Regions from separate parts of the Streptomyces sp. NPDC051218 genome, predicted to be linked through region 1. Evidence: riboswitches for the same ligand, from Rfam matches in the RefSeq annotation. Region 1 holds a riboswitch; each other region holds the start of a gene.
What was found. Region 1 has a riboswitch for cobalamin ahead of ACIBCK_RS02370 (ABC transporter substrate-binding protein). Riboswitches for the same ligand answer to the same signal wherever they lie in the genome.
Positions count from the first base shown of each region.

Region 2: it holds a riboswitch for cobalamin, as region 1 does, so the genes downstream of both, metE (5-methyltetrahydropteroyltriglutamate--homocysteine S-methyltransferase) here and ACIBCK_RS02370 (ABC transporter substrate-binding protein) in region 1, are expected to answer to the same signal.
Region 3: it holds a riboswitch for cobalamin, as region 1 does, so the genes downstream of both, ACIBCK_RS05745 (ABC transporter substrate-binding protein) here and ACIBCK_RS02370 (ABC transporter substrate-binding protein) in region 1, are expected to answer to the same signal.
Region 4: it holds a riboswitch for cobalamin, as region 1 does, so the genes downstream of both, ACIBCK_RS24690 (CoA-acylating methylmalonate-semialdehyde dehydrogenase) here and ACIBCK_RS02370 (ABC transporter substrate-binding protein) in region 1, are expected to answer to the same signal.

Region 1 is NZ_JBITEU010000001.1:507,593-512,832, forward strand. Features, by position in the region: gene ACIBCK_RS02365 (FecCD family ABC transporter permease) at 1-899, opposite strand, end outside; gene ACIBCK_RS02370 (ABC transporter substrate-binding protein) at 896-1,945, opposite strand; cobalamin riboswitch at 2,050-2,236, opposite strand; gene ACIBCK_RS02375 (VOC family protein) at 2,294-2,758, opposite strand; gene ACIBCK_RS02380 (helix-turn-helix domain-containing protein) at 2,764-3,630, opposite strand; gene ACIBCK_RS02385 (haloacid dehalogenase-like hydrolase) at 3,850-4,992, shown strand; gene ACIBCK_RS02390 (DUF2252 domain-containing protein) at 4,989-5,240, opposite strand, start outside.
Region 2 is NZ_JBITEU010000008.1:264,316-269,555, reverse strand. Features, by position in the region: gene ACIBCK_RS24730 (LuxR C-terminal-related transcriptional regulator) at 11-388, shown strand; gene metE (5-methyltetrahydropteroyltriglutamate--homocysteine S-methyltransferase) at 445-2,766, opposite strand; cobalamin riboswitch at 2,926-3,144, opposite strand; gene ACIBCK_RS24720 (3-hydroxybutyryl-CoA dehydrogenase) at 3,317-4,186, opposite strand; gene aceB (malate synthase A) at 4,183-5,240, opposite strand, start outside.
Region 3 is NZ_JBITEU010000001.1:1,270,106-1,275,345, forward strand. Features, by position in the region: gene ACIBCK_RS05740 (FecCD family ABC transporter permease) at 1-362, opposite strand, end outside; gene ACIBCK_RS05745 (ABC transporter substrate-binding protein) at 494-1,444, opposite strand; cobalamin riboswitch at 1,489-1,637, opposite strand; gene ACIBCK_RS05750 (Mov34/MPN/PAD-1 family protein) at 1,627-2,049, opposite strand; gene ACIBCK_RS05755 (amino acid permease) at 2,140-3,615, opposite strand; gene ACIBCK_RS05760 (DUF2017 domain-containing protein) at 3,978-4,574, opposite strand; gene clpS (ATP-dependent Clp protease adapter ClpS) at 4,586-4,900, opposite strand; gene ACIBCK_RS05770 (nicotinate phosphoribosyltransferase) at 4,981-5,240, shown strand, end outside.
Region 4 is NZ_JBITEU010000008.1:256,286-261,525, forward strand. Features, by position in the region: gene ACIBCK_RS24685 (acyl-CoA dehydrogenase family protein) at 1-748, opposite strand, end outside; gene ACIBCK_RS24690 (CoA-acylating methylmalonate-semialdehyde dehydrogenase) at 754-2,253, opposite strand; cobalamin riboswitch at 2,496-2,681, opposite strand; gene ACIBCK_RS24695 (GNAT family N-acetyltransferase) at 2,685-3,275, opposite strand; gene tsaD (tRNA (adenosine(37)-N6)-threonylcarbamoyltransferase complex transferase subunit TsaD) at 3,275-4,339, opposite strand; gene ACIBCK_RS24705 (short-chain fatty acyl-CoA regulator family protein) at 4,441-5,240, opposite strand, start outside.

The DNA of each region.
Region 1 (5,240 bases):
ACCGCGCCCGCGAGCGCCGTGACCGGGACCAGGCGTGCGTGCCCGGCGCCCACGAGGGCGCGGGCCGCGTGCGGCAGGACCAGGCCCACGAAGCCGATGGCTCCCGCGCTGCTGACCAGGACCGCCGTCAGCAGGGCGGTGGTGGAGAGGAGGAGCAGCCGGACCCGGGCCACGTATACGCCCAGCGTCGCCGCCGCGTCCTGGCCGAAGGCGAACGCGTCCAGGGTGCGGGCCTGCGTCAGGCAGATCGCCAGCGCCACGAAGAGCACCGCCGCGCACAGCCAGACGTCCGTCCAGCCCACTCCGCTCAGCGAACCAAGCAGCCAGAACAGGACACTTCGCGTCGTCTCCGCGTCGCCCGAGGTCAGGATGACGAAGGAGGTGAGGGCGGAGAAGAGCTGCATCGCCGCCACGCCCGAGAGCACCACTCTGTCCGCGCTTGCGCCCAGGCTGTGGCTCAGCAGCAGGACCAGCGCGAACGAGACGACGGCCCCGGCGAAGGCGCCCACCGAAACCGACACCACTCCCCCGCCGACCCCCAGGACGACGATCGCGACCGCGCCCGTGGACGCCCCCGAGGAGACGCCCAGCACGAAGGGGTCGGCGAGCGGGTTGCGCAGGAGGGACTGAAGGACCGTTCCACAGACCGCGAGGCCCGCGCCGCAGACCGCGGCGAGGAGCGTGCGCGGCATGCGCAGGTTCCACACGATGCCGTCCCTGATGGGCGTGAGCCGCGCCTCTCCCCAGCCGAGGTGAGCCGCGACCGCCGACCACACGTCCGGTACGGAGATGTCGGCGGGGCCGATGGTGACGGCCACCGCGACGGACAGGGCGAGGGCGGCGAGGCCCGCCGTCCAGAGCAGGGCGGAACGTATGCCGCCCGGGGCGGCTTTCCTCACTTGGCGAGCCCGAACTCACGCAACGCGTCCGCGACTTGCTCCACGCCGTCCACCGTGCGGATCGTCGGGTTCATGGCCTGGCCGCTCAGCAGCACATAGCGCTTCTTCTTCACGGCGGTCAGGTTCTTGGTGACCGGGTTGGACTCCAGGAACTCGATCTTCTTCTTCGCGCTCTCGGCCGTCTGCGACTTGCGGGTGAGGTCGCCGATGACCAGGACGTCCGGGTCGCGGTCCGCCACCGTCTCCCAGTTGATCTGGGGCCACTCCTCGTGGGTGTCGTCGAAGACGTTCCGCACGCCGAGTTCTCGGGTGATGACGCCCGGGGCTCCGCAACAGCCCGCGATGTAGGGCGAGTCGGAGTTGGCGAACCAGTAGAGGAGTGTCGTGTCGGACGCCTCGGCCTTCTTGATCGCCCCGCTCGCCTTCGCCACCCGGCCCTTGAGGTCCGCGACCAGCCGCTCCCCACGCTTCTCGACGCCGAACGCCCTTGCCAGGTCACGGACTTCGCCGTACACCGTGTCCATGGTGAGCGTCTTGACGCGGCGGCCGTCGCCGTCGCCGCTGTTGTCCTTGCCGGCGCAGTCCGAGGGCGAGACGTAGGCAGGTACGCCGAGTTCGGCGAACTTGGCGCGGTCGGCGACGCCGCCCTTGCTGACCGTCGCCTGGAAGGAGGCGGTGACGAAGTCCGGTTCCTTGGCGAGGACCTTCTCGAAGGAGGGGTAGCTGTCGGCGAGCCGCTCGACCTTCGCGTTGTCCTTCTCCAGGCCCTTCAGAACCGGGTCGGTCCAGGTGCCCGTGCCCACCATGCGGTCCGCGAGGCCGAGCGAGAGCAGGATCTCCGTGGAGCCCTGGTCGAGGGAGACCGCCCGCCGCGGCGGCGCCTTGATCTCCGCCTTCTTGCCGCAGGAGGTGAGGGTCAGTGGGTAGCCGTCGGCCTTCCCGTCCGCGGTGGAGGTGGCCGTGGAGCCGCCCGCGCACGAGGTCAGCGTGACGGCGGCGGCCGTGACGAGGAGGACGGACACGCGGGCGGACACACGGGCAGACATACGGACGGGCACACGGACACGACGGGCTGTTGAGGACACGAGATCCCTTGAGTCTCACGGCTCATACGCGGAGCCTGGCCTGCTTCGTCACCTCCGCCGCCCGGTGTGCGGGCGGAGGTGCCAGCAGGTCTTCGGACTCGGGGATCGGCCGGGCGGGGCGCCTTCCCAGGCGTCCGTGGACGCCCAGTGGCCGTGGCCCCGCCCGTTCCCCCTCACCGCTGCGCGTCAGTTCCGGATTCGCACCGGATTCCCTGGCCCTGGTGTGGGTTGACTGGCGCTCGCAAGCTATCACGCGAGGTCAGGACGGCTGCCGTCACGCGAGGTCAGAACGGCTGCCGTCCCGCCAGGTCAGGCCGCCGTCCCGGGCCTCGGCGAGCCGCGGTAGGTGCCGAAGGACCACTTGTTGCCCTCGGGGTCGGCGATCGCGAACTCCCTGCTGCCGTACGGCTGGTCCTCGATCTCACGGATGATCTCGACCCCTGCCGCGGTGAGCCGCCGGTAGAGGTCGTCGACGTGGTCGGTGACGACGTACGCGCCGAAGGTGCCGGGCTTCAGGCACCACTCCTGGGACTTCTCGTCGTACGAGCCGAGCATGATCGCGCCGCCCTCGGGCCAGTCGAGCTCGGCGTGGGCCACGCGGTCGCCGTCCTCGTATACGGCGGTGCGCAGGAAGCCGACCGTGCCGACCAGGAAGTCGATCAGGGCGGGGGCGTCATGGGCCTGGAGGGACGGCCAGACGCTGGGAGCGCGCCCGGCGGATGCGGGCGCGGTAGCGGACTGCGGCTGCTGGTTCTGCTTCTCGGTGGTGTTCATGCCCCCTACCCTTCGCCCCCGCCATGGCTCCCGGCTTGGATATTCCGGCACTCTTCGGCCAGCCAGCCGCTGGGGCTCACCCCGGTGTACTGCTGGAAGTCCCGCACCAGGTGGGAGTGGTCGTAGTACCCGCAGTCCGCGGCGACGCGGGCCAGGTCGGGGGCGCCGCCCGTCGCGACCGGGCGTACGACGGCGTTGCGTGCGCGCTGGAAGCGCATCAGGCGGCCCGCCTGTTTGGGGCTCAGGCCCGTCTCGGCGCGGAAGAGCGTGGTGAGGCGGCGTTCGCTGAGCGCGACGTGCCGGGAGAGGCCGCGCAGGGTGCCGACACCGCGATGCCGGGCGAGCCAGGCCCATGCCTCCGCGACCTCGGGGCGTACGGAGCCGCCGGACGCCTCGGTGGCCGCGCGCTGCCTCAAGTAGCCGGACAGGGAGGCGAACCGCTCCTCCCAACTGCCCTGCTCGCACAGCAGCTCCCGTACGTCGGCGGCGCGGCGCCCCATCACCTCCGCGCCCGGCGTCACCAGCTCGCCGGCCAGTTCCGCGGCCGGTACGCCGAACAGGGCGCGGGCGGCGAGCGGGTGCACGGCGAGCTGGATGCCCGCCTCGTGCTCGGGCCTGACGACGTACGCCGGGGACTGGTGCAGGCCGCCGACGACGATGTCCGTGCGGGTGGCGTGGCGGCCGGCCGCCTGTTCGGGGGTGTGGCCGGTGACGACGGGGCCGTCCAGCGAGAAGATCAGCGTCAGGTACGGGGACGGCAGGCCGCGGTGCAGGCCGGGCAGCTCGCCCCGCGTGCGGTAGCCGACGGCGGACACCACCATGCCGTCGAGCCGCGGGGCGGCCCGGACGAACTCCCGGGAGACGCTCTCCATGCCTCCCAGTATGCGATGGGCCTCGCTCCGAAGCAGGCCCGGAAGCCTGCCGGGCGTCCGGCCCGGAACCCTGCCGGACGTCCGACTCGGCTACCCGCGCACGGGCGTCCCATGCCCGTTCCGCCCAGTGATACCGATCATGGGAATCCGCCGCCTGACCTCATACGATGACCCGCCGCTCCGGACGGGGCGCAGACCGCTCTCAGGGGGCACGGAACCATGGCAGTAAAGGCAAAGGGCAAGCTGGCCGTCATCGGCACGGCGGGCGCGCTCACCGCGGCCGTACTCGCGGGTACGGCGCTCTGGCCGAACGCGGACGCGACGGCGGCGGACGCCTCCGCGACGACGGCCAAGGCCGCGGCCAAGGCATCGGCCGAGCTGAAGCACTGGCCCAAGCCGGTCGCGAAGAAGCTGGGCAAGGTCATCGCGAAGAACGAGGACAAGGGCGCGTACGCCGTCTTCGACGCGGACAACACGACGTACCGCAACGACCTGGAGGAGTCCCTCCTGCCCTTCCTGGAGATGAAGGGGGTGCTGACCCGCAAGTCGATGAACCCGTCGCTGAAGATCATCCCCTTCAAGGACACGGCGAAGCACAAGGAGAGCCTCTACAGCTACTACAACCGGCTCTGCGAGGTCGACGACCAGGTCTGCTACCCGTGGGCCGCGCAGATCTTCTCCGGCTTCACGCTGAAGGAGCTCAAGGGGTACGTCGACGAGCTCCTCGCCCACGACAAGCCGATCCCCGCCGAGTACTACGAGGACGGGAAGCTGACGAAGACCGAGGTCAAGACGCCCGAGTTCTTCACCGGCATGCAGGAGCTCTACAAGTCGCTGCGGGGGCACGGCATCGAGGTCTACGTCGTCAGCGCGGCCAGCGAGGACCTCGTACGCATGGTCCTGTCCGACCCCAAGTACGGCTACGACGTGAAGCCCGAGAACGTCATCGGTGTCGGCCTGCAGCTCAAGGACCGCAAGACCGGCGAGGTCACCAGCTCCCGCAAGGAGGTCGCGGAGGGCCGCTTCGACGAGAAGAAGCTCGCGGGGCATGAGCTGACGCCGAACCTGTGGGCGCCGCTGACCTGGTACCAGGGCAAGCCCGCGGCCATCAGCACGTACATCGACGCGTGGAAGAAGCCGGTTCTGGTGGCGGGCGACACCCCGAAGAGCGACGGTCCGATGCTGTTCCACTCGGCGGACGTGAAGCACGGCGGGGCGCGGGTGTGGGTCAACCGCAAGGACGACTACATGAAGGAACTCGACGGGATGAAGCGCGAGAACGCCGACCGGCAGCGGGAGCTCGGCCAGCAGGTCACCGCGGACAAGCGGTGGCTGACGGTGGTCCCGGACGAGATCCGCTAGCCGGTCCCGGTGGCCGCGTCGACCAGGCCCGAGGAGATCGCCTCGGTCAGGGCCGCGTGGTCCCGGGCGTTCTGCGCGGCGTAGCGCAGCGCGAAGTCCGCGATCGCCCGGTCGAACGTGTCGGAGCCGCCCAAGTAGGCGGCTATGGCCACGCGGTCCCCGGAGCGGGCGTGGGCACGGGCCAGGGCCGTGCCGCAGAGGCGTGCGTAGGAGCGCAGCTGCGCGGGGGACATGGTCTCCACGTCCGC
Region 2 (5,240 bases), on a different contig from region 1:
AGGAAGGCTCATGCGACAGGTCGAAGGCCTGTCCAACCAGGCCATCGCCGGGCGGCTCTTCCTGAGCGACAGCGCCATCAGCAAGTACACCACTTCCCTGTTCGGCAAGCTCGGCCTGACCGACGACGACAACAACAACCGCCGTGTCCTCGCCGTCCTACACCTACCTCAACGGTCCCTGAGGGCCAGCACCAGAGATGGTTTGGTGGACCGGGGGCACACGACTGCGGTCGGCACCGACACGGACCAGGGAGGCCCCGGCCCCGGACGACCGCCGCCGCATCGTGGCTCTCGCCCCGACGAACTCCTGGCTCCGCTCGGCTCCGAGGAGCGGGAGACGTTGCATGGGTTGCTTTCGCGGGTGGCGCATACGGGGGGCGAGGCCTGACCCCCCGTATGCGCCTCGGTTCGTCCTGGTCGATCGGGGCGTTCGGGGCCTTCGGGTCAGGACCCCGAAGGCAGTTCCGTCCTCACCTCGCGTGCCGCCGCCACCAGGTTCTCCAGGGAGGCCTTGGTCTCGGGCCAGCCGCGGGTCTTGAGGCCGCAGTCCGGGTTCACCCACAGGCGTTCGGCGGGGATGGCCTCAAGTCCCTTGCGCAGCAGGGCAGCCGCCTCCTCGGTGCTCGGTACGCGCGGGGAGTGGATGTCGTAGACCCCGGGGCCCGCCTCGCGCGGGTAGCCGTGTCCGGCCAGTTCGCGGGCCACCTGCATGTGCGAGCGCGCGGCCTCCAGGCTGATCACGTCGGCGTCGAGGTCGTCGATGGCCTGGACGATGTCGCCGAACTCGGCGTAGCACATGTGGGTGTGGATCTGCGTGTCGGGCCGGACGCCGCTGGTGGTGAGCCGGAAGGATTCCGTGGCCCAGTTCAGGTACGCGGCGTGCTCGGCGGCGCGCAACGGCAGCGTCTCGCGCAGCGCGGGCTCGTCCACCTGGATGACGGAAGTGCCCGCCGCCTCCAGGTCGTTCACCTCGTCCCGCAGGGCCAGGGCGACCTGGCGTGCCGTGTCGCCCAAGGGCTGGTCGTCCCGGACGAAGGACCAGGCGAGCATGGTGACAGGGCCGGTGAGCATGCCCTTGACGGGGCGCCCGGTGAGCGAGTTGGCGTACGACGTCCAGCGCACCGTCATCGGTTCGGGGCGTGAGATGTCACCCGCGAGGACCGGCGGGCGCACATAACGGGTCCCGTACGACTGGACCCAGCCGTGCTGCGTGGCGAGGTAGCCGGTGAGCTGTTCGGCGAAGTACTGCACCATGTCGTTGCGTTCGGGTTCACCGTGCACCAGGACGTCGATGCCCGTCTTCTCCTGGTAGGCGACGACCTCGCGGATCTCGTTCTTGATGCGCTCCTCGTAGCCCGCCGTGTCGATGCGGCCGGCCCGCAAGTCGGCGCGCGCGGTGCGCAGTTCGGTGGTCTGCGGGAACGAGCCGATGGTGGTCGTGGGAAGGAGCGGCAGACCGAGATGGGTCCGCTGAGCCGCCGCACGCTCGGGATAGGCGTGCGCGCGGCGGGCGTCGGCCGCCGTGACGGAGTCGACGCGTGAACGTACGGCCGGGTCGTGGGTGAGGGCCGAGCCGGAGCGGGACGCCATGTCGGCGCGGTTGGCGGCCAGTTCGGCCGCGATGGTGCCCGTGCCCTGGGCCAGGCCGCGGGCAAGCGTGGCGATCTCGGCGGTCTTCTGATGGGCGAAGGCGAGCCAGCGTGCGATCTGCGGGTCGATGTCACGCTCGGCGGTGGAGTCCAGCGGGACGTGCAGCAGGGAGCAGGACGCGGAGACGTCCACCCGGTCGGCGAGGCCCAGGAGCGTGCCCAGCGTGGAGAGGGACTTCTCCAGGTCGTTGATCCAGATGTTGCGGCCGTTGACGACACCGGCGACCAGGCGCTTGCCGGGCAGCCCGCCGACGGCGGCGAGGTCCGCGAGCTGGTCGGCGGCGGTCTCCGTGAAGTCCAGGGCGAGGCCGTCGACCGGAGCCTTGGCCAGCACGGGCAGTGCCTCGCCAAGCCTGCCGAAGTAGGAGGCGACGAGGAGCTTCGGGCGGTCGGGGAGGGCGCCGAGGTCGCGGTAGGCACGGGCGGCGGCGTTGAGCTCCGCCGGGGTGCGGTCCTGGACCAGGGCGGGCTCGTCGAGCTGCACCCACTCGGCGCCGGCCGCACGCAGGTCGGCGAGGACCTCGGCGTACACGGGCAGCAGGCGGTCAAGGAGCGTCAGCGGCTCGAAGTCGGCGGCCACGCCGGGCGCGGGCTTGGCGAGCAGCAGATAGCTCACCGGGCCGACGAGGACGGGACGGGCGGCGAGGCCGAGCGCGACGGCCTCCTTGAGCTCGGCGACCTGCTTGGCGGAGTCGGCGGCGAAGACGGTGTCGGGACCCAGCTCCGGCACGAGGTAGTGGTAGTTGGTGTCGAACCACTTGGTCATCTCAAGGGGCGCCACGTCCTGGGTGCCGCGGGCCATCGCGAAGTAGCCGTCGAGCGTGTTGGTGTCGACGGCCTCGCGGTGCCGCTGTGGCACGGCACCGACCATGACGCTGGTGTCCAGGACATGGTCGTAGTACGAGAAGTCGCCGGTGGGCACTTCGTGGATGCCGGCGTCGGCCAGGCGCTGCCAGGTGGACCTGCGCAGCTGCGCCGCGGTCTCCCGGAGGGCGTCGGCGGTGACGCGGCCCTTCCAATAGCCCTCGACGGCCTTCTTCAGTTCACGGTCGGGGCCCTGGCGGGGGTAGCCGTACACGGTGGCCCGTGCTGCCGCGGCTGCGGACTTCGCTGTCACGGAAATCTCCTTCGCGAGATGACTCCTGAGAATCCCGGGGACGGGACACGGACGCGAAGGGATGACGGACCGGGCGGACCGAACGCGCGCCACCGGCGCGGTGCTCCACCTGATCTACGCCGACCCGCCCACGAGGTCACCGGGATGCCGCACGTGAGGGATCACATGCGGGCAACGGGCAGGTCTTCGGACTCGCGGGCGCACCTGCCGAGGCAGATTCCTACTGGCCGTCGCTTCCCGGATCCGCGCTCGGATCCAGTGCGTATGACGGCGGTCGTTCCCACTCACCGCTGCGGGGCAGTCCCGGATTCCCACCGGGTTCCCTCTTGCGACGCGTCTGTCTGGCGGACAGGGCGAACCAGCTGCACGGATCAGGCTAGAGGGTCGTCGGGGTTCTTGGGCGCCACTGATCACATTGCGGACCGTGAGGTGAGACACGGACCCGAGGGGCGGGGGCGCACGCGAAGGGCGCGGAACAGATCACCACTCCGTTCCGCGCCCCGCACACAGCAGCCGCGGGCCCCTCGGCCCGGCGGCGGACCCGGGCCCCTCAGCCCCGGTCGTACAGGTGGAACCCGCGCCCGCTCTTGCGGCCGAGCAGCCCCGCTTCGACCATGCGCAGGAGCAGCGGCGGCGGCGCGTACAGGGGTTCCTTGAACTCTTCGTAGAGAGACGCCGCGATGGAGGCGACCGTGTCGAGGCCGATCAGGTCCGCGAGCTTCAGCGGGCCCATCGGGTGCGCGCAGCCGAGCTCCATGCCCGCGTCCACATCGGTGGCCGTCGCGAAGCCGGACTCCGTCATGCGGATCGCGGAGAGAAGGTAGGGCACGAGCAGCGCGTTGACGACGAAGCCCGCCCTGTCCTTGGACCGCACCACCGTCTTGCCCAGCGTGTTCGTGGCGAACTCCTCGACGGCGGCGACGGTTTCGGCGGCCGTGTGCAGCGAGGAGACGACCTCGACCAGGGGAAGGACGGGTGCGGGGTTGAAGAAGTGCAGCCCGAGAACGCGGTCGGCGCGCCGGGTCGCCATGCCCAGACGCATGACCGGGATGGAGGAGGTGTTGGTGGCGAGGATCGCGCCGGGGTCCTCGACGACCTTGTCCAGGGCGGCGAAGATCTCCGTCTTCGCCGCGGTGTCCTCGACGACCGCCTCGACGACGAGCTGGCGGTCGGCCAGGTCGTCGAGGCTGCCGGTGAAGACCATGCGGGCCAGTGCGTCCTCGGCGCCGATGCGGTCCAAGTTGCCTCGCTGGACGGCGCGTTCGAGTGATACGGCGACCCGTTCGCCGGCGGCGCGAGCGGCGAGGGAGTCGGCCTCGCAGATCACGGTGTCCAGCCCGGCACGGGCACACACCTCGGCGATCCCGGCCCCCATCCGGCCCCCGCCCACCACACCGACCCGGCGGATGGATGTGCTCATGACCGCCCCTCCGGGTGGCGCACGAGGTGACGGCTGTAGGCGTCCGTGGTGAAGAAGGCGGGCAACTCCCGGGCCAGCGCTGTCCGTTCGAAGACTCCACGGACTTCGTCGAGTGGGGCCCACGGGTACTCCGCGCCCAGGGCGGCGAGCTCGTCATCCACCAGGCCGAGGACCGTCGCGCGATCCACGACCCGGTGGCGCAGCCACTGCCAGATCTGCACCCGGGCGATCTCGGCCGTGGCCGCGTCCTCCATCAGGCCGTACAGCGCGACGGCTCCCTGCCCGTGCAGCCAGGCGGCGAAGTAGCGCAAAGCCACCGCGATGTCGGTACGTACGCCCTCCGCCGTGGGCGGTGCGCTGACGCGGCGCACGGACAGCAGCCGGGCCGCCGTCACCTCGACGTCGTCGCGGGTCCGGTCGATCTGGTGCGGGCGGGAGCCGAGCACTCCGTCGAACACCTCGCGGCAGACGGGGACAAGGGCGGGATGGGCGACCCAGGAGCCGTCGAAGCCGTCCTCGGCCTCGCGTTCCTTGTCGAGCCGGACCCTGGCCACGGCTGCCTGATGGGCGTCGGGGTCCTTGCCGGGCACGTGGGCGGCCATGCCGCCGATCGCGTGGGCGCCCCGCTGGTGGCAGGTGCGTACGAGGAGGTCGGTGTAGGCGCGCATGAAGGGGGCCGTCATGGTGACCTTGGCCCGGTCCGGCAGCAGGAAGTCGGTACGGTGCCCGAAGGTCTTGATGAGGCTGAACAGGTAGTCCCAGCGGCCCGCGTTGAGCCCTGAGCTGTGCTCGCGGAGCTCGTAGAGGATCTCCTCCATCTGGACGGCGGCCGTGATGGTCTCGATCAGGACGGTGGCCCGGATCGTGCCCCGGGGGATGCCGGTGAGGTCCTGGGCGAGGACGAACACGTCGTTCCACAGCCGCGCCTCGTCCCGGCTCTCCAGCTTCGGCAGATAGAAGTACGGTCCGTGCCCGGCGTCGATCTGCCGCTGGGCGCAGTGGAAGAAGTAGAGCCCGAAGTCGACGAGGGAGGCCGGCGCGGGCCGCCCGTCGA
Region 3 (5,240 bases), 760 kb from region 1:
CCGGCGGATGCGCCGGAGGAGACGCCTAGGAGGAACGGGTCGGCCAGGGGGTTCCTCACGAGAGCCTGGAGGACGGTGCCGATGACTGCGAGCCCGGCGCCGACGGCTGCGCCGAGCAGGACCCTGGGCAGCCGCACGTCCAGCACGATGGTGCGGAACGGGGAAGGTTCCGCACCTCCCGTCAGGATCTCCAGGACGTCGGCGGTGGGGATGCGGACGGAGCCCAGGGCCAGGCCCGCTACGACCGCTGCCGCGAGGGCTGCGCAGAGCGCCGCGATGACTGTCGCGTAGCCCACTCGTCTGCGGGTTCGTGTGGCCCTGGCGGGGCTTTCCCCAATCCCGCCCCTTCCCGGCTGTGACATTTGCGGCCCTGCCGCGTGGGGGGCTCCGCCCCGGACCCCGGACTGGTTGCCGTCCATCACCGGCTCCGCCGAGTTCGTCCTCAAACGCCGGACGGGCTGAAATGCCCGGCGGACGGGCTGGATTCTGCCCTTCACAGCTGATCCGCCAGCTTCCCCACCGCCGCCGGGGCCCGTACCCCCACCACCGTGTCCGACAGCGGCAGTACCGCGAAGCGCTTGTGCTTGATGGCGGGGACGTCCGCCAGGACCGGGTCGTCGAGGAGGCGCTTCTTCTTCTGGGCGACCGTCGTGCCGCCGTAGTCGAGGATCACGATCACCTCGGGCTTGCGGTCGACCACCGACTCCCAGGACGCGTCGCCAAAGGACTTGTCCAGGTCGGCGAAGACGTTGCGGCCGCCCGCACGTTCGATGATGTCGTTGCCGATGCCACGGCCGCCCGCCGTGAACGCCGTCTTGTCGCCGCTGTCATAGACGAAGACGGGGACGGGCTTCGACTTCGCCTCCGTCTGCGCCAGTTCGCGCTTCGCCGCGGCCACCCACTTCTCCGCCCGCGCCCGCACCCCGAACGTGCTGCCGACCTCGCGGACCTCCCTGTAGACGTCGTCCATCGAGACGGGCTTCTTGGCGCAGCCCTCTACGTTCAGGCGGCTCTCCACGCCGGACTTCGCCAGGGCCCCGCGGCTGCGGCCCTCGCCCGCGAGGAAGGCGGACGCGTAGCCGCCGTAGACGAAGTCGGGGTTCGCGGCCAGGAGTTTCTCGTACGAGGGGTACTCCTTGGCGAGGACGGGGGTGTCCGCGTAGGCCTTCGCGTACTTCGGCAGGACCTTGTCGTCCAGGTACGCCGTGCCCGCGATGCGGTCCTTGAGGCCCAGCTCCAGCATCACTTCCGTGACGTGCTGGTTCATCGTGACGGCGCGCTTCGGCGGTGCTTCGTACGTCGTCTTCACACCGCAGTTCGTGACCGTGTACGGGAAGCCTGGGGCCTTGGACTCCGGCTTCGAGCCGGTGCCGTCGGAGGACGAGCACGCGGCGAGCGGGGCCAGCAGGGCCGCGGCAAGCAGCAGACGTATGGGGCGGGACATGGCTGAGCTGCCTCCTCCAGGGGATTTCCGCGTCCCCTGCGTCGTGGGAGAAGAAGGCGGCAGGTCAGTTCCTGACTGCCCCACCCGCGAAGGGTGGGGTCACAGTGGCGGGACCGTGCCGGATTCGCACCGGCTTCCTGGGTCCTGCCGCCTCAAAGGTGAAGCTCAGTATGCCTGGAGGATCAGTACGCCTGGACGACCTTCACCTCTTCCTCGGTGACCTCGCCGTCCACGATCCGGTAGGAGCGGAACTGGAAGTCGCCCGCGTCGTCGGTGTCGGCCGTGGAGACCAGGACGTAGTGGGCGCCCGGCTCGTTGGCGTACGTGATGTCGGTGCGCGAGGGGTAGGCCTCGGTCGCCGTGTGCGAGTGGTAGACGATCACCGGCTCCTCGTCGCGGTCGTCCATCTCGCGGTAGAGCTTGAGGAGGTCGCCCGAGTCGAACTCGTAGAACGTGGGCGAACGCGCCGCGTTCAGCATCGGGATGAAGCGCTCGGGGCGGCCGGTTCCCTCCGGGCCCGCGACCACACCGCAGGCCTCGTCGGGGTGGTCCTTGCGCGCGTGCGCGACGATCTGGTCGTGGAGGGCCTGGGTCAGGGTCAGCATGGCAGCCAGGATAAGCAGAAGGGCCGGACCGTACCGAAGAGTGGTACGGACCGGCCCACATGCTGGGATCGAGCGGGGATGACCTGGCGGTCAGGACTTGATCGCGTCCTGCTTGTCGGCCTCGCCGCCACCCGTCGACTGCGTGTCGTTGCGCTTCTGCATGACCAGGTAGCCGACGCCGAGGATCAGCGCCCACACCGGAGCGGCGTAGAGCGAGATCCGCGCGTCCTTGTCGATGCCCATCATGACGATGACCATCGCGATGAAGGCGAGCGCGAACCAGCTCGTGTACGGAGCTCCCGGCGCACGGAAGGTGGACATCGGCAGCTCGCCGCGGTCGGCCTTGCGGCGGTACTTGATCTGACAGATCAGGATCATGATCCAGGCCCACATGCCGGAGATGGTCGCGAAGGAGACGACGTAGTTGAACGCCTCGCCCGGCCACTGGTAGTTGATCCAGACGCCGACCAGCATCAGGGACGCGGAGAAGGTGGTGCCGACCAGCGGAAGGCCGTTCTTCGTCAGCTTGGTGAAGAACTTCGGGCCCTGGCCGTTGAGCGCGAGGTCGCGCAGCATGCGGCCGGTGGAGTACATGCCCGAGTTGCAGGAGGACAGCGCGGCCGTCAGGACGACGAAGTTGACGATCGCGGCCCCGATGCCGAGGCCCATCTCCTGGAAGGCCGCCACGAACGGCGAGACGCCCGGCTGGAACGACGTCCACGGCACGACCGAGAGGATCATGACGAGCGCACCGACGTAGAAGACGGCGATGCGCCACGGCACGGTGTTGATGGCCTTGGGCAGGACGGTCTTCGGGTCCTTGGACTCGCCCGCGGTGACGCCGACCAGCTCGACGGCGAGGAAGGCGAACATCACGATCTGCAGCGTCATCAGCGTGGAGCCGATGCCGTTCGGGAAGAAGCCGCCCTGGTCCCACAGGTGGGAGACGGACGCGGTGTCCCCGGCGTCGGAGAAGCCGATGGTGAGGATGCCGGCGCAGATGAGGATCATGCCGATGATCGCGGTGACCTTGACCATCGAGAACCAGAACTCGAGCTCACCGAAGAGCTTCACGGAGATCAGGTTGGCGCCGTACAGGATGACCGTGAAGATCAGCGCGTAGGCCCATTGTGGAATGGCGTCGTGTGTCCAGTACTGCATGTACTGGGCCGCTGCCGTGACTTCCGTGATGCCGGTGACGACCCAGAAGAGCCAGTACGTCCAGCCGGTCACGTACCCGAAGAACGGGCCGATGAATTCACGCGCGTACTCCGAGAAGGAGCCCGACACGGCGCGGTACATGAGCAGCTCGCCCAGGGCCCGCATGATGAAGAAGATGACGAGGCCGGCGATGGCGTACGCCAGGATGAGGCTCGGACCGGCCTTGTGAATGGCCTTGCCCGCGCCGAGGAACAGGCCGGTGCCGATGGCACCGCCGATCGCGATCATCTGGATCTGCCGGGCGCCGAGCCCGCGCTGATAACCCTCGCCTGACGTGCCGGACGAACCGCCCGTTCCGCCGGCCTCATTGCCGTCGTGATGCTCTTCGACCTGCACTGAGGTCATGGTGACGCCTTTCTCCACGCTGATCCGTGCCCGCAGTCGCGTTGATGGCCACGGATCAGGTCCTGATCCCCCCGGATATGGATGGAGTGCTACCGGCGGTCTGCCGGCCCGAGCGCCATCGGTGACATGGGTGGCGTCACCGAGTGGTCGTGAAGATTTATCACGGCCGCAACAGTGATCGGTCGTGGCACGTGTGGCTCACACCACGAGAAGAACCGGACAAAATTCCCTTGACGCCTCAAAATCGGGCATTGAAGTGACGCGATCGTTATCCGGATTTGAGCGTCCGATGAGCGAACGCAGCGTAATCGCTGCTGCTTACACCGACTTTGCGGGCGACCGTGGCCGCTTCCGTGTGACTTCTAACCGATGAGGGTGGCGACCAGCGTCTCCTGCAGACCGCCGAGCCAGAGATAGGCCATCACCATCGGCTTGCGGGCGTCGGAGTCCGGCAGCTGGTAGAGCAGGTCCGTGTCCTCCTCGTCGGTCACCTCGAGGCGGGCGCCGATCGCGAGGCGGAGGTCGTTGAGCGCGCCGAGCCAGTGCCGCGACTCGTCGGCGGACAGCTTCAGGACGGCGCCGCCCTCACCCTTCGACGTCAGCGCGTCCAGGGAGCGGATCACCACCAGGGCGTCCTCGCGCTTCTTGGCCCGCAGGTCGTTCTCGGTGAAGCGCCTGAACTCCGAGGAGTAGGCCCGCAGTTCGTTCTCGTCGGCCTTCTCACTGCCGGGCCCGCCATAGGCGTCCGGAAGGAGTCGCTGGAGGACCGGGTCGGTGGGCGGCTCGCTGGGGCCTTCCGCGAACAGCTCCGCGAGCGGATCGTCGGGGGCGTCCTCGGCCGGGCCCGGACCGATCAGCTCCAGGAGCTGCACGGCAAGGGACCGGATGATCGAGATCTCGACCTCGTCGAGCGCGACGGCCGCGCCGCCCCCGGGGATGGGTTCGAATTGTCCTGGCATCAGATGCGTCGCTACTTCCGGTCCTGCTGGAGGGTGGCCCACAGACCGTATCCGTGCATGGCCTGTACGTCGCGCTCCATCTCCTCACGGGAGCCGGTGGAGACGACCGCGCGACCCTTGTGATGCACGTCCATCATCAGCTTCGTGGCCTTCTCCTTCGAGTACCCGAAGTAGGACTGGAACACATAGGTCACGTAACTCATCAAATTGACCGGGTCGTTGTGGACGAGCGTGATCCAGGGGACGTCGGGCTCCGGGACGGCGAAGGTCTCTTCGTCGGATTCCGGGCGGGTGATCTCTGCGGGAGCCGTACTCACTTGTCCCATGCTGCCACCCGCGAGGGGCCCTCGCACAAATGGACCCGGGAAATCGTCAGAGTGACGAGATGCGGGGTAGCATCCTTCGTATGAACACAGCGGACCTTGGGCTGCCGGTGGATGTTCCGTCGACCGCGCTCTTCACGGATCACTACGAGCTCACGATGCTGCAGGCCGCGCTGAAGGCCGGCACCGCCGACCGGCGCTCCGTCTTCGAGGTCTTCACCCGCAGACTGCCCGAGGGGCGCCGCTATGGAGTGGTCGCCGGCACCGGCCGCGTCCTGGACGCCGTGGAGAACTTCCGCTTCGACGCCGACGTCATCGGCTTCCTGCGCGAGCGCCGTGTCGT
Region 4 (5,240 bases), on a different contig from region 1:
GGGAGCAGGCGGCGATGCCGAGCCTGCCGCCGTTCAGACCACTCATGGCGATCTTGAAGCCGTCGCCCGCGCGGCCGAGCAGGCGGTCGGCGGGCACCCGCACCCCGTCCAGGATCACCTGACGTGTCGGCTGGGCGTTCCAGCCCATCTTCTTCTCGTCGGGGCCGAAGGAGAGTCCGGGGTCACCCCGTTCGACGAGGAACGCGGACACCCCCCGGGGGCCCTCGCCGCCGGTGCGCGCCATCACCACGTACACCTGCGCGGCTCCCGCGCCGGAGATGAACTGCTTGACCCCGCTGAGGACGTGGTCGTCGCCGTCGCGGACCGCCCGGGTGCGCAGGGACCCGGCGTCGGATCCTGCCCCCGGTTCGGTGAGGCAGTAGCTGCCGAGGTCGTCCATGGAGACCAGGCGGGGCAGCCACCGCGCCCGTTGCGCGGGATCGCCGTATGTGTCGATCATCCAGGCGACCATGTTGTGGATGGAGAGGTAGCCCGCGATGGACGGGCAGCCGGAGGCGAGCGCCTCGAAGACGAGGACGCCGTCGGCCCGCGTGAGACCGCTGCCTCCCGCGTCCTCCCGCACGTACACGCCGCCGAGCCCGAGCCCGGCCGCCTTGCGCAGCACGTCGAGCGGGAAGTACTTGTCCTGGTCCCACTGCACGGCACGGGGCGCCAGGTGGTCGTCGGCGAAGTCGAGCGTGGTCTCGACGAGGGCCTGTTGGTCCTGGGTGAGCGATGTGGTGGTCATGGCGCTCATCCCATGGTGGGCAGGGTGAAGCTCGCGCCTTCCCTGACCCCTGAGGGCCAGCGCGAGGTGACGGTCTTGGTGCGGGTGTAGAACCGGATGGCGTCGGGGCCGTGCTGGTTCAGGTCGCCGAAGCCGGAGCGCTTCCAGCCGCCGAAGGTGTGATAGGCCACGGGCACCGGGATGGGGACGTTGACGCCGACCATGCCGGTGTCGACGCGGCGGGTGAAGTCACGGGCGGTGTCGCCGTCCCTGGTGAAGATCGCGACCCCGTTGCCGTACGGGTGCTCGCTGGGCAGCCGCAGGGCTTCCTCGTAGTCGGCGGCGCGTACGACGCACAGGACGGGGCCGAAGATCTCCTCGCGGTAGATCCGCATCCGAGGTCCGACCCGGTCGAAGAGCGAGGCACCCGCGAAGAACCCGTCCTCATGGCCCGACAGCTTGAACCGCCCTCCGTCGACCACGAGTTCGGCACCCTCGTTGACGCCGATGTCCACGTACCTGCGGACCCGGTCGAGCGCGTCCCTGCTGACGAGCGGGCCGAAGTCGGCCCGAGGGTCGTCGCTGCGGCCGACGCGGAGCGTGCCGATGCGCTCCTTGAGCGCGGCCACCAGCGCGTCGGCGGTCTCCTCGCCGACGGGCACGGCCACGGAGATGGCCATGCAGCGCTCGCCCGCCGAGCCGTATCCGGCGCCGATGAGCGCGTCGACTGCCTGGTCGATGTCGGCGTCCGGCATCACGATCATGTGGTTCTTGGCGCCGCCGAAGCACTGGGCGCGCTTGCCGTGCGCGGCGGCGGTGGCGTAGATGTGCGCGGCGACCGGTGTGGAGCCCACGAAGCCGAGCGCGCCGACCCTGGGGTCCGCAAGGAGGGTGTCGACCGCTTCCTTGCCGCCGTTGACGACGTTCAGGACGCCGGGCGGCAGGCCTGCCTCCAGGAGCAGTTCGGCAAGACGCAGGGGCACGGAGGGGTCGCGCTCGGAGGGCTTGAGGATGAACGCGTTGCCGCAGGCGATGGCGGGCGCCGCCTTCCACAGCGGGATCATCGCGGGGAAGTTGAACGGGGTGATCCCCGCGACCACACCGATCGGGGAGCGCAGCGAGTGCACGTCGATGCCGCTGCCCGCGTTGTCCGTGAACTCGCCCTTGAGCAGGTGCGGGATCCCGGCGGCGAACTCCACGACTTCCAGGCCGCGTTGGATGTCGCCGTGCGCGTCGGCCACGGTCTTGCCGTGCTCTGCGGACAACAGCCCTGCCAGGGACTCGCGTTCGGCCTCGACGAGCTGGAGGAAGCGCAGCAGGACGCGGGCGCGTCGCTGCGGGTTCCACCTCGCCCATTCTCGCTGGGCGTTGACCGCGTCGGCGATCGCCGCCTCGGTGTCGGGCCGGCCCGCGAGCGGTACGCGGGCCTGGACGGTGCCGGTGTTGGGGTCGTACACGTCGCCGAAGAGGCCCGACGTGCCGGCGGTGTGCTTGCCGCCGATGAAGTGCGTGAGTTCACGGACCATGGGTGCCTGCTCTCGTCAGGTGAGATCCGGGGACGGCACGGCGCGCCGCCGACGGGGCGCACGGATGCGTGCGCTGCCGGCGTCAGCCGCGGGACAGCGGATGTCGGGGCCGTCAGGCGTGGGTCGAGACCGCCCGGGGTCGCGAAGTCCTATGAGCGCGTGGTGAGTTGTGTGCGCTCCGCCGGATCACCAGGGTCGTGGGTACGGACCGGTGCCATGCGTGTCTGCTCCATCCTCGTGGACAACACGGAACATTCCGCGGCCGGTATCCTGACTCCCGGATCTCCGCGCGCCGCCCGCCTTCCCGGCAGACTTCGCCAGTGGCGTGTGGATGGCAGCACACTCCCCGGTCACAGTGGCGGGACCGTGCCGGATTCACACCGGCTTCCCTGCACCGCGGACCTTGTGCCACGAACATATAGTTGGACGCCCTAGTAAGTCCACCCCTCCCCGCCGCGGGACACCGCGAGGGTCCTGGCGGGGTGGCGGGGGCCGAGGAAGACGACGACGCCCTTGCCGTCGGGGGCGGGGTGCGTCGCCTGGGTCCAGCCCTGGCGGCCGTAGAAGCCCATGGCCTGCGGCGATTTGACCGAAGTCAGCAGCCAGAGACGGCCGTCGGGGGCGCCGGCGGCCATCGCGTCAAGGAGGGCGGCCCCGGTACCGGCACCCTGGGCGGCGGGGCGCACGGCGAGTTCGTCTATCTCGCGGGCCCCGCACAGCCACGACAGGGTGCGCTCGGCACCGAGTCCGGCCGCCGCCTGCGGGTAGCAGCGGTCGGCGGGAAAGGGGGCGGGCGTGGTCCATCCGGTGGCGAACCCTGTGATGCCCGCACCCTCCAGGGCGACCGCCGCGGTGAAGCCGGGGCGCCGTATGTCGTCGTGGAGCCGGACCAGGAACTGCGCCACCCTCTCCTCGTCCTCGTACCAGGGCGCCGCGCGGAAGGCTTCGGCGTAGACGCCGCGCAAGTCGTCCACGTGCGCGAGCAGTTGCTCACCGCTCAGCAGCCGTACGACCGAGGCCATCAGGCAGCCCTCGCCGTGGCCGCCCTCGGCTGCAGGGCCGCGTACGCGAGGGGAGCCGACGGGTCGATCGACACGTCCCAGGGCGCGGGTTCGGCCCCGGAGCGTACGAGCAGGTCGCCGACGGCGGCGATCATCGCGCCGTTGTCGGTGCACAGGGTCATCGGGGGTACGCGCAGCCGCACGCCCGCGGCGGCGCACCGCTCCTCGGCGAGCGTCCGCACGCGCGAGTTGGCGGCGACACCGCCCACCACGACGAGGGTCCCGACCCCGTGGTCCCGGCAGGCGGCGAGCGCCTTGCGGGTCAGTACGTCCGCGACGGCCTCCTGGAGCGAGGCCGCGCCGTCGGCCACCAGAAGGTCGCGGCCGGCGTGCCCCTCGGCCCAGCGCGCGGCGGCGGTCTTGAGACCGGAGAAGGAGAACGCGTACGGGTCGTCCTTCGGCCCGGTGAGGGGGCGGGGGAAGGCCACCGCCCGCGGATCGCCGCTCCGTGCGGCGCGGTCGATGGCGGGGCCGCCCGGATACGGCAGGCCGAAGACGCGGGCGACCTTATCGAAGCACTCGCCCGCCGCGTCGTCCAGGGTGTCCCCCAGGTGCACGATCGGATCGCGGGCCAGGTCCCGGACGAGCAGCAGGGAGGTGTGCCCGCCCGAGACGATCAGGACCACGCAGGGGTCGGGCAGCGGGCCGTGCTCCAGCGTGTCGGCGGCGACATGCCCGGCCAGGTGGTGCACCCCGTACAGCGGGACGTCGAGCTCGTAGGCCAGGGTCTTGGCTCCCGCGACGCCGACCTGGAGCGCGCCGGACAGACCGGGGCCCGTGGTGACCGCCACCGCGCCGATGTCGGACAGCTTCAGACCCGCCTGGTCGAGGGCGCGCCGGACGACCGGGGTGAAGGAGTGCAGGTGCGCTCGTGCGGCGATCTCGGGGACCACGCCGCCGAACCGGGCGTGCTCGTCCATGCTCGACGCCACCGCGTGGGCGAGCAACCGCCCTTGCGAGACGATCCCCGCTCCGGTCTCGTCGCACGACGACTCGATCCCCAGCACAATGCGCCCCGCTGCCACCGGCGTCTCCTTCACCTACAGCCTCTTTCTGCCTGTGAAGTGTAGTTGCAAGTAATGTGCAATAAGACCCGCAGGTGTGCCCGCGGGTCTGCCGTGAGACCTCAGGGCCTCTCCTGTTCCCCGGCCACCGGATAGGGAATGAAGGTGCTGCTGTTCTCGTCGATGGCCAGGCGCCGGTCCAGCGGCGGCACCGCCCGCTGGGGGCAGTCGGTGCGTTCGCAGAGGCGGCAGCCCATGCCGATGGGCACGGCGGACGATGCGCTGTCGAGATCGAGGCCGTCGGAGTAGACGAGCCGTGCCGCATGGCGGATCTCGCAGCCGAGGCCGATGGCGAACGTCTTGCCGGGCTCTCCCCAGCCGCCGCGGTGCCGGGTGACCGCACGGGCGGTCCACAGGAAACGCTGCCCGTCGGGCATGGCGGCGACCTGGACGTGGATGCGGCCCGGCGCGGCGAAGGCCTCGTACACGTTCCACAGCGGGCAGGTGCCGCCCGCTCGGGAGAAGTGGAACGCGGTGGCCGACTGACGCTTCGACATGTTGCCCGCCCTGTCGACGCGGACGAAGGAGAAGGGCACCCCGCGCAGCCGGGGGCGCTGGAGGGTGCTGAGGCGGTGGCAGATGGTCTCGTAGCCGAGGCCGAAGTGGTCGGTGAGCCGCTCGATGTCGTAACGGAACTCCTCCGCCGCGGCGTGGAAGCGGCGGTAGGGCAGGATCAGCGCGGCCGCGAAGTAGTTGGCGATGCCGATGCGGGCCAGCGGCCAGGCCGCGGTCTCCTGGCCGAAGTCCTCCGAAGCGAGCGCGGAGATCTCGTCCGCGTACTCCAGGAGAGCGAGCTGGGTCGCCATCCGGAACGCCTGTTGGCCGGGGCGCAGCCGGTTGGAGAGGTGCAGGACCCGGGCCG